DNA from 4 places in the Serratia proteamaculans genome. Region 1 is predicted to be linked to each of the others. Evidence: predicted binding sites of a transcription regulator. Region 1 holds the regulator's gene; each other region holds the start of a gene.
What was found. Region 1 encodes CRP, which controls carbon source genes, mostly activating them, when cyclic AMP is high. Its sites were predicted from a motif close to ATGTGANNNNNNTCACAT; they were not measured.
Positions count from the first base shown of each region.

Region 2: the regulator CRP is predicted to act here: its motif matches at 1,103-1,120, upstream of rbsD (D-ribose pyranase).
Region 3: the regulator CRP is predicted to act here: its motif matches at 960-977, upstream of QOT07_RS07960 (CidA/LrgA family protein).
Region 4: the regulator CRP is predicted to act here: its motif matches at 1,023-1,040, upstream of udp (uridine phosphorylase).

Region 1 covers NZ_OX461105.1:5,011,029-5,013,233, reverse strand. Annotated here, with positions in the region: gene QOT07_RS23385 (YccS/YhfK family putative transporter) at 1-561, opposite strand, end outside; gene crp (cAMP-activated global transcriptional regulator CRP) at 616-1,248, opposite strand; gene QOT07_RS23375 (OsmC family protein) at 1,628-2,035, shown strand; gene QOT07_RS23370 (phosphoribulokinase) at 2,076-2,205, opposite strand, start outside.
Region 2 covers NZ_OX461105.1:5,364,747-5,366,951, forward strand. Annotated here, with positions in the region: gene rbsA (ribose ABC transporter ATP-binding protein RbsA) at 1-586, opposite strand, end outside; gene rbsD (D-ribose pyranase) at 594-1,013, opposite strand; gene kup (low affinity potassium transporter Kup) at 1,188-2,205, opposite strand, start outside.
Region 3 covers NZ_OX461105.1:1,687,012-1,689,216, reverse strand. Annotated here, with positions in the region: gene QOT07_RS07965 (MFS transporter) at 1-883, shown strand, start outside; gene QOT07_RS07960 (CidA/LrgA family protein) at 1,020-1,427, shown strand; gene QOT07_RS07955 (CidB/LrgB family autolysis modulator) at 1,424-2,119, shown strand.
Region 4 covers NZ_OX461105.1:248,552-250,756, forward strand. Annotated here, with positions in the region: gene QOT07_RS01115 (dienelactone hydrolase family protein) at 1-655, opposite strand, end outside; gene udp (uridine phosphorylase) at 1,164-1,925, shown strand; gene QOT07_RS01125 (tyrosine-protein phosphatase) at 2,098-2,205, shown strand, end outside.

The DNA.
Region 1 (2,205 bases):
GGTATGCTGGGTCAGTAGCGAGTATTTGGCTTCGAAGTAGTCCGCCAGCTCCAGATAGAGCTGATTGAGCGACTCGCGCATCGGTTGTTCTTTCCACAGCTTGAACCAGAACCAGGTGAACAGGCCGTACCAGGCGGTACCGACCACGTATAACAGCGGTGCGTGCCACAGCGGGACTCTACCGACCATGCTGAGAGAGAAGATGGCGGCTACCAGTGCGGCAGGCAGCAGGCGGGCGTGTAACGGGCTGATTTCACCGCTGACGCCGAGCAACAGGGCCAGGCCGAGCATCAGTAACGGCAGCGGCAACTGCCAAAGCAGAACTTGCTGCAGCAACAGGCTACTGAAGGCAAACAGGGAACCGCCGACGATCAGGCGTTTGAAGAAGCGTTTGTGGGGCGTGTCCAGCCCGGCGATGTTACAGCAGGCGGGGACCAGGGAAAATAGCAGGCCGTATTGCAGCTGGCCAATCAGCAGGCCCAGCAGTACCGGCAGGCAAAGCACCAGCGTTTGCCGCAGTGCGTAATTGACTTCCGGGTGGTAAATCAGTCGGCGCCACATGATGATTCAGGGCATAAAAAAACGGCGCGAATCATCGCGCCGTTTTTTCAGTAATTAACGCGTGCCGTAAACGACAATAGTTTTGCCGTGGGCGGAGATCAGATTTTGATCTTCCAGCATTTTCAGAATACGACCAACGGTTTCACGTGAACAACCGACGATCTGGCCAATTTCCTGGCGGGTAATTTTAATCTGCATGCCATCCGGGTGGGTCATGGCATCAGGCTGTTTCGCCAGGTTCAGCAGTGTTTGCGCGATGCGGCCCGTCACGTCCAGGAAAGCAAGGTTACCCACTTTCTCAGAGGTGATCTGCAGACGGTTTGCCATCTGCGCTGACAGGCGCATCAGGATGTCCGGGTTAACCTGAATCAACTGGCGGAATTTCTTATAGGAAATTTCAGCCACTTCACAGGCGGTTTTCGCCCTAACCCAGGCGCTACGCTCCTGACCTTCTTCAAATAATCCAAGCTCGCCGATGAAATCCCCCTGGTTAAGGTAGGACAGGATCATCTCTTTACCTTCTTCATCCTTAATCAGCACCGCTACGGAGCCTTTGACGATGTAGTAAAGCGTTTCGGCCTTTTCACCTTGGTGAATCAGCGTACTTTTGGATGGATATTTGTGGATATGGCAATGAGACAGGAACCATTCGAGAGTAGGGTCTGTTTGCGGTTTGCCGAGAACCATTCGCTGTTATCCTCTGTTGTTATCGCTGCCTTGTGTCACAGGGGTCAGAGTTCCCTGTAAAACGTGCTGTCGCCGTTTTTTTAATGGTGGCTGGCAGCAGGTTTTGAGGCGTGTCATAAATATACGCTGTCGCCCTAGCATATTAACTTGCCGGGAGAGCTGCAAGCTACATTCTGTTAACATACCGGTAAAGGAGCCTTTCCCTGGGAGTTTCCCTGAAATCAGTGTCCCGGAAAGATTTATTGCGGCTCTGTTTGTAGCACAGAGTGAGGCGGGTGTCTTGTGTTGTCTCGCTTCAGCATGATTAGCATCAGGTTCCGTTGCCAGTTTCTATGCGAAAGCGTAGTCTGATTTTAAGAAATTAACCGGAGTGACCAGTATGCAGGCAAGAGTTAAGTGGGTGGAAGGGCTGACGTTTCTGGGTGAATCCGCGTCTGGCCATCAGGTGCTGATGGACGGTAACGCCGGTGATAAAGCCCCCAGCCCGATGGAAATGGTGCTGATGTCGGTGGGAGGCTGCAGCGCGATCGATGTGGTGTCGATCCTGCAAAAAGGACGTAACGATGTGCGCGACTGCGAGGTGAAATTGACCTCCGAACGGCGTGAAGAAGCGCCACGCTTGTTTACCCATATCAACCTGCATTTTATCGTCACCGGTAAAGATTTAAGTGACAAGATTGTTGAGCGGGCGGTAAACCTTTCCGCCGAGAAGTACTGCTCGGTCTCGCTGATGTTGAGTCAGGCAGCCAGCGTGACCCACAGTTTTGAAATCCGCGCAGTGTCCTGACGGATAGAGGGGGCGCGGCCTGTCGCCGCGCTCTGATAAGTTACTCGATTTTTTTGCCTTCCAGCAGTTGCTGCACCAGCGGCGCCATAATCAGCTCCATCGCCAGCCCCATTTTGCCACCCGGCACCACCAGCGTATTGATATGCGAGATAAAAGATCCTTGCAGCATG
Region 2 (2,205 bases), 350 kb from region 1:
AAACAATGCCGCGCCCTTCGGCTTTGAGTTCGTTGATCACTTTAAATAAAGAAGCGGTTTCCGTGTCGGTCAGCGCATCCGTCGGTTCATCCATAATGATGACTTTGGATTCGAAGCTCAGCACCTTGGCGATTTCCACCATTTGCTGATCGCCAATCGACAACTCGCCCACCAACCGGTGACTGCTGTAACTCAGGTTCAACCGCGCCAACAGTTTGTCGGCTTCGGCATACATGCGCTTCCAGTCGATGCGGCCGATGCGGTTAACAAACTCACGCCCGAGGAAGATGTTTTCCGCGATCGTCAACTGCGGGATCAGGTTCAGTTCCTGATGGATAATCCCGATGCCCGCTTCCTGCGAATCCTTTGGCCCGTTGAATGCCACCTCTTTACCGAGAAAATACTGACTGCCGGCGTCCTTGTTATAAATGCCGGTCAGCACTTTCATCATGGTGGATTTCCCGGCGCCGTTTTCCCCCACCAGCGCCATCACCTTGCCGGGATAAACGCTGAGTGCGGCGCCTGAAAGCGCCTTCACGCCGGGAAAGGCTTTATCGATCCCTTTCAGTTGCAGTAAAGGTTGCATAAATGCCTCAGAAAGTTACGCCGGCGCAGAGGATCACGTTCGCGTAAGGCGAGCATTCCCCACTGCGGATCACCGCCCGGCTGTGTTCAGTTTGCGCTTTAAACGCACTGTGGCTGATATAACTCACGCTGATGGTATTTCCCTGGTGTTGGCCAAGTTCAGTCAGTTGAGCCAACAACGCGTGGTGAAGCTGCGGATTATTTTTAACTATCTCTTCCGCCAGAATGGCGCTTTCTACCTGCATTTCCTGTGTCACTACCCCGACCACCTGCAAAAATGTCGGTACGCCCTGGGTCAGCGCCAGATCGATACGCTGCGTTGCCGCCGGAATGGGCAGCCCCGCATCACAGATGGCGATCTGGTCGGTATGGCCGAGACGGGAAACCACGGCAGAAACATCAGCATTCAGCAGCACGCCTTTTTTCATCTTCTTCTTCTCACTCCACCAGCGAAACGTTTCGCTTGTGTCTGGAGTTTAAAAAAACGTCAACAGAAGGCAACCGGGACAGTGCAGAAGTGTGATCGTCATCGAAACGTTTCGCTCGTGTTACCGAGAACATAAACAGAAAGGGCCCAGCGAATGCTGAGCCCTTGAGGGGAATTAAATCTCGACCTGGGTGCCCAGTTCGATCACCCGATTGGGGGGTATCTCAAACTGGTCCGGCGCACGTAGCGCGTTGCGGCTCAGCGCAATAAACAGCTTGCCGCGCAGGAACAGGTACCACGGCCGCTTGGTCAGGATCAACGACTCATGCGACATAAAGAACGAGGTTTCCGTCATCCGACAGGGCAGCCCTTCCAGGCCGCAGCGGTGGAACACTTCCTCAACGTTCGGCGTTTCACGCCAGCCGTAACTGGCCACTACCCGCCAGAAGGTCGGCGAAAGCTGTTCGATGGTCACCCGTCGTACGTTATGGACATAAGGGGCATCCTCGGTACGCAGCGTCAACAGCACCACCCGCTCATGCAGCACCTTGTTGTGCTTCAGGTTATGCAGCAGCGCAAAAGGGATCACGTTGATGGCGCGCGACATAAAGACCGCGGTGCCAGGCACCCGCACCGGCGGCGATTTCTCCAGCGAGGCGATCATCGCTTCAAGGGAATTACCGTGTTCGTGCATGCGACGCAGCAGGCGGAAACGTTCGCTCTTCCAGGTGGTCATGATGATGAACATCACCAGCGCTAACAGCAACGGCAACCAACCGCCGGAGAACAGCTTCAGGGCGTTGGCCGCGAACATCGGCACATCGATAATCAGCAGGATAACCAGAATGCCGACGGCGAAGAAACGGTTCCAGTGCCAGTTTTTGATCGCCACTGAGGTCACCAGAATACTGGTCAGCACCATGGTGCCGGTCACGGCGATACCGTAAGCCGCCGCCAAATTGCTGGAGTGTTCGAAACCGATAATCACCAGCACTACCGCGATATACAGCGTCCAGTTAATCACCGGGATATAGATTTGACCGGATTCCATCTCAGAAGTATGGATGATACGCATCGGTGACAGGTAACCCAGACGCACCGCCTGGCGAGTCAACGAGAACACGCCGGAGATCACCGCCTGCGAGGCGATGACCGTAGCCAGCGTCGCCAGAATCAAAAGCGGGATCAGCGCC
Region 3 (2,205 bases), 3.3 Mb from region 1:
CACCATCAAGGCCTGCTTTGCCGACTGGCTGCCGGTTGCCCAGCGCATCAAGGCCTTTTCGATTAATTACACGCTGGTGAACGTTGGCTGGGCGGTGGGCTCATCATTGGGCGTGATGGTGGCAGGCTTGAATCCGTTATTACCGTTTTATCTCTCCGGGGGGCTGGCCTTGCTCACCGTGACGGCGCTGAGTTTTGGCCTGCGCCGGCAAGGCACGGCATCACCTGGAGCGACCGAGCTCGCGCCGATCGCAGCGCCCGATTTCCGCCAGACGCTGGCCATCCTGCGTAACGATCGCCGGCTGATTTACTTTACCCTCGGCAGTACGCTCGGGGCGGTCGTTTTCGGCCAGTTCACCGGCTATTTGTCGCAATACCTGATCCTCGTTTCCAACGCAGAGTTCGCCTATCAGGTCATTGGGGCGGTGATGATCGTCAATGCCTGTATCGTCATTGCCCTGCAGTACCTGCTGAGCCGCGGCATGCGTCAGGAAAACATGCTGCGCTGGCTGGTGTTGGGCACGCTGTTTTTCATTCTCGGGCTGATCGGGTTTAGTCTGGCCGGGCAATCGCTTTGGCTGTGGATCGCGGCGATGGCCATATTTACCCTGGGCGAGATTATTGTGATCCCGGTGGAATACATGTTTATCGACTTTATCGCGCCACAGCATCTAAAAGGCAGCTACTACGGGGTACAAAACCTCAGCGCACTGGGCGGTGCCATCAACCCGGTACTCTGCGGTTTTATTCTTAGCTACGCCGCCCCACACATGATGTTCCTGATGTTGATTGCCGCCGCGTTGTTCAGCCTGTTATTCTTTTTCCTCGGCCATCGCCTGGCGCAAAAACAGCCGCGCAGTGCCGACATTATCACTACAGAATAAAGGCGCACCGGGCTTAACTGCGGCTGTCAACCTGCCTGACAGGCATGAAAGCCATAGAGAGAATTCATGGTGTGATTTGTGGCGAAGGTCACAGTTTAATTGTATGATGAATGCGTCAGTTAAACGGGATTAAGTTATGGCCAACGTGCTCACACTGTGCTGGAAATACCTGAGGGCAATCGTCCTTATCTACTTTTGCTTGTTTGTCGGCAATGCTATCGCGGCACTGCTGCCGATCGCGATTCCCGGCAGCATTATCGGCATGTTGCTGCTGTTCGCCCTGCTCTCCACGCAAATTATGCCGGCCAAATGGGTTAAACCCGGCTGCCATCTGCTGATCCGTTATATGGTGCTGTTGTTCGTACCCATCGGCGTTGGCGTGATGAAATACTACGACCAGATCCTCGATCACCTCGGCCCACTGGTGGTCTCCTGCATTGTCAGCACTCTGATGGTGCTGGTGGTGGTGGGCTATACCTCACATTATTTCCACCGGGAGCGCCGCATCGTTGGCAAACCGGATGCGGCGGAGGGCGAAAAATGATCCATGAAATCTGGTGGTCATTGCCGCTGTCGCTGGCGGTCTACTTTGCAGCGCGTAAGCTGGCACAGTGGCTGAATATGCCACTGCTGAACCCGTTGCTGGTATCGATGGCGGTGATCATTCCCCTGCTGTTACTGACCGGCATCCCTTATGAGCGCTACTTTCAGGGCAGCAAAATCCTTAACGACCTGTTGCAACCGGCCGTGGTGGCGCTGGCCTATCCGCTGTATGAGCAACTGCATCAAATCCGTGCGCGCTGGAAGTCCATTATCGCCGTCTGTTTTATCGGCAGCATGACCGCCATGATCAGCGGCGGCGCCATTGCTTTGTGGATGGGTGCCACGCCGGAAATTGCCGCGTCCATCATGCCGAAGTCGGTCACCACGCCCATCGCCATGGCGGTCGCGGAGTCGCTCGGTGGTATCCCGGCGATCAGCGCCGTCTGCGTGATTTTCGTCGGTATTCTCGGCGCAGTATTCGGGCATACGCTGTTTAAAATATTGAAGATCACCACCCGCTCGGCGCGTGGACTGGCAATGGGCACGGCATCGCATGCGCTGGGCACCGCACGCTGCGCGGAAATGGACTTTCAGGAAGGTGCATTCGGCTCGTTGGCGCTGGTGATTTGCGGCATCATTACCTCATTGCTGGCACCCTTTTTGTTTCCGGTATTGCTGCATTTGTTCGGCTAAAGGGTCTAAAACTTGCGAGACATCTCGCAATTATGGCTTTCATTGCATTGATTTCATCAATAAAGAGATTTGCATCACACTTTATT
Region 4 (2,205 bases), 4.8 Mb from region 1:
CCGAATCCAGCGGGATACTGGTATCCTGCCCGCCATATAATCCCAGCACCGGCGCAGAAAGTTGCGTAGCGACATCGATCGGATGTTTTGGCGAATTCAGCGTTTTCTCACCCACCAGTTTGCCGTACCAGGCAACAGCGGCTTTCAACTGCGGGTTATGCGCGGCATACAGCCAGGTAATGCGCCCGCCCCAGCAAAAACCGGTAATCGCCAACTTGCCGGCATCGCCGCCGTGGCGCATCGCCCAATGAGCGGCATGATCCAGATCCGCCAGCACCTGACGATCTGGCACCTTGAGCACCAGCTTTTGGAACAGCTCGCTGATGTCGGTGTAATCTTTGGCATCCCCCTGGCGGAAATACAGCTCCGGCGCGATCGCCAGATAACCCTGTTTCGCCAGGCGGCGACAGATATCCTGAATATGTTCGTGAACACCGAAAATCTCCTGTACCACCAGCACCACCGGGAAGGGGCCGCTGTGATCTGCAGGTTTGGCGATATAGGCCGGCAGATTGTCACCCTGTGAAGGAATGGTGGTTTCCCCGGCATGAATGCCTTGTTCATCGGTGAGAATGGTCGAAGCAGCCAAGGGTGTAACGGCCGGGGTGAATCCCCCCTGGGCCTGTTTTAATGTCATCACTTGATCGGTTTTCATTGCGGGGCTCCATGCAATCGAGAAAAGCGCTGAGATTAACTATAGGAAAGATTAGCGGTTATTGGCACCGGGTGGAGCATTTTCAGTCAAGTCTGTAAAAAACGAATAATTATCTGGCTTTAGCGCATTTTTGTTGTCTTTTTATCATGCTATTACGCCTGTTGACCCGCATTAGCACCATAAGGTGCGTTAGCTCCCTTTATTGTGGCTAAGTCACCGATAAAATAAGGTTATTTTCTGTCATCTGGTAAATAGTTTCATCAGGTAATCAGCCCTGAGCTCAGGAAACAGAGTGAAAAATGGCGATGCATTTTGTCGACTAGACTAGGGGCATCTGAGACGTTCATATCGACTGCTCACTTTGTTTTTGTGACTTAAATCACAAAAGTTATGTAGATTGCAGTCTGTTTCTTTATTCATAGTGATGGTTGTCACGAAAATGAGTGACAATTTTCAGTAGAGTACTTTTTTGTTCCTCCCAATAAACATGATCTATGAGGAGTCTCGTATGTCCCAATCTGACGTTTTTCATCTCGGCCTCACTAAAAAAGATTTACAAGGGGCCCAGCTTGCCATCGTTCCAGGCGATCCACAGCGCGTAGAGAAAATTGCCAAGCTGATGGAAAATCCGGTGCATCTGGCTTCCCATCGTGAATTTACCTCCTGGCGCGCAGAACTGGACGGCAAAGCCGTGATCGTCTGCTCTACCGGTATCGGCGGCCCGTCTACCTCAATCGCGGTTGAAGAACTGGCGCAATTGGGTATCCGTACCTTCCTGCGTATCGGCACCACCGGTGCGATCCAGTCGAACATCAACGTTGGTGATGTCCTGGTCACTACCGCAGCGGTTCGCCTCGACGGTGCCAGCCTGCACTTCGCACCGATGGAGTTCCCGGCCGTGGCCGACTTTGCCTGTACTACGGCACTGGTCGAAGCCGCCAAGGCTGCCGGCGCCACCACGCACATTGGCGTGACCGCGTCTTCCGATACCTTCTATCCGGGCCAGGAGCGTTATGATACCTACTCCGGTCGCGTCGTCAGCCGCTTCAAAGGCTCGATGGAAGAATGGCAGTCGATGGGCGTGATGAACTATGAAATGGAATCTGCCACGCTGTTGACCATGTGCGCCAGCCAGGGCCTGCGTGCCGGTATGGTTGCCGGTGTGATTGTTAACCGCACCCAGCAGGAAATCCCGAACGCAGAAACCATGAAAAACACCGAAAGCAAAGCGGTGCAGATCGTGGTTGATGCGGCGCGTCGCCTGCTGTAATTACCCCGCAGTTCAACGGGTCGCCGACGCGGCCCGTTTCTCCATTCAACCGTAATCTGTTACGGTTAACCTCATCAGCGCCATCTTTATGGCCACCTCTATGACCCGTTGAGCCCGGCTTTGCTGCTGCTCTCTGGTTGCGTTTTTTCAGACAATCACCACGAGGACGTCTATGACCGCCCAGATCTTGCTTCATCCCTCATTGGCGCCGCTTGATGGCGGCATTAACTTTCGCGATCTCGGCGGCAACAGCGTCGCCGACGGCCGCCGTATCAAGCGT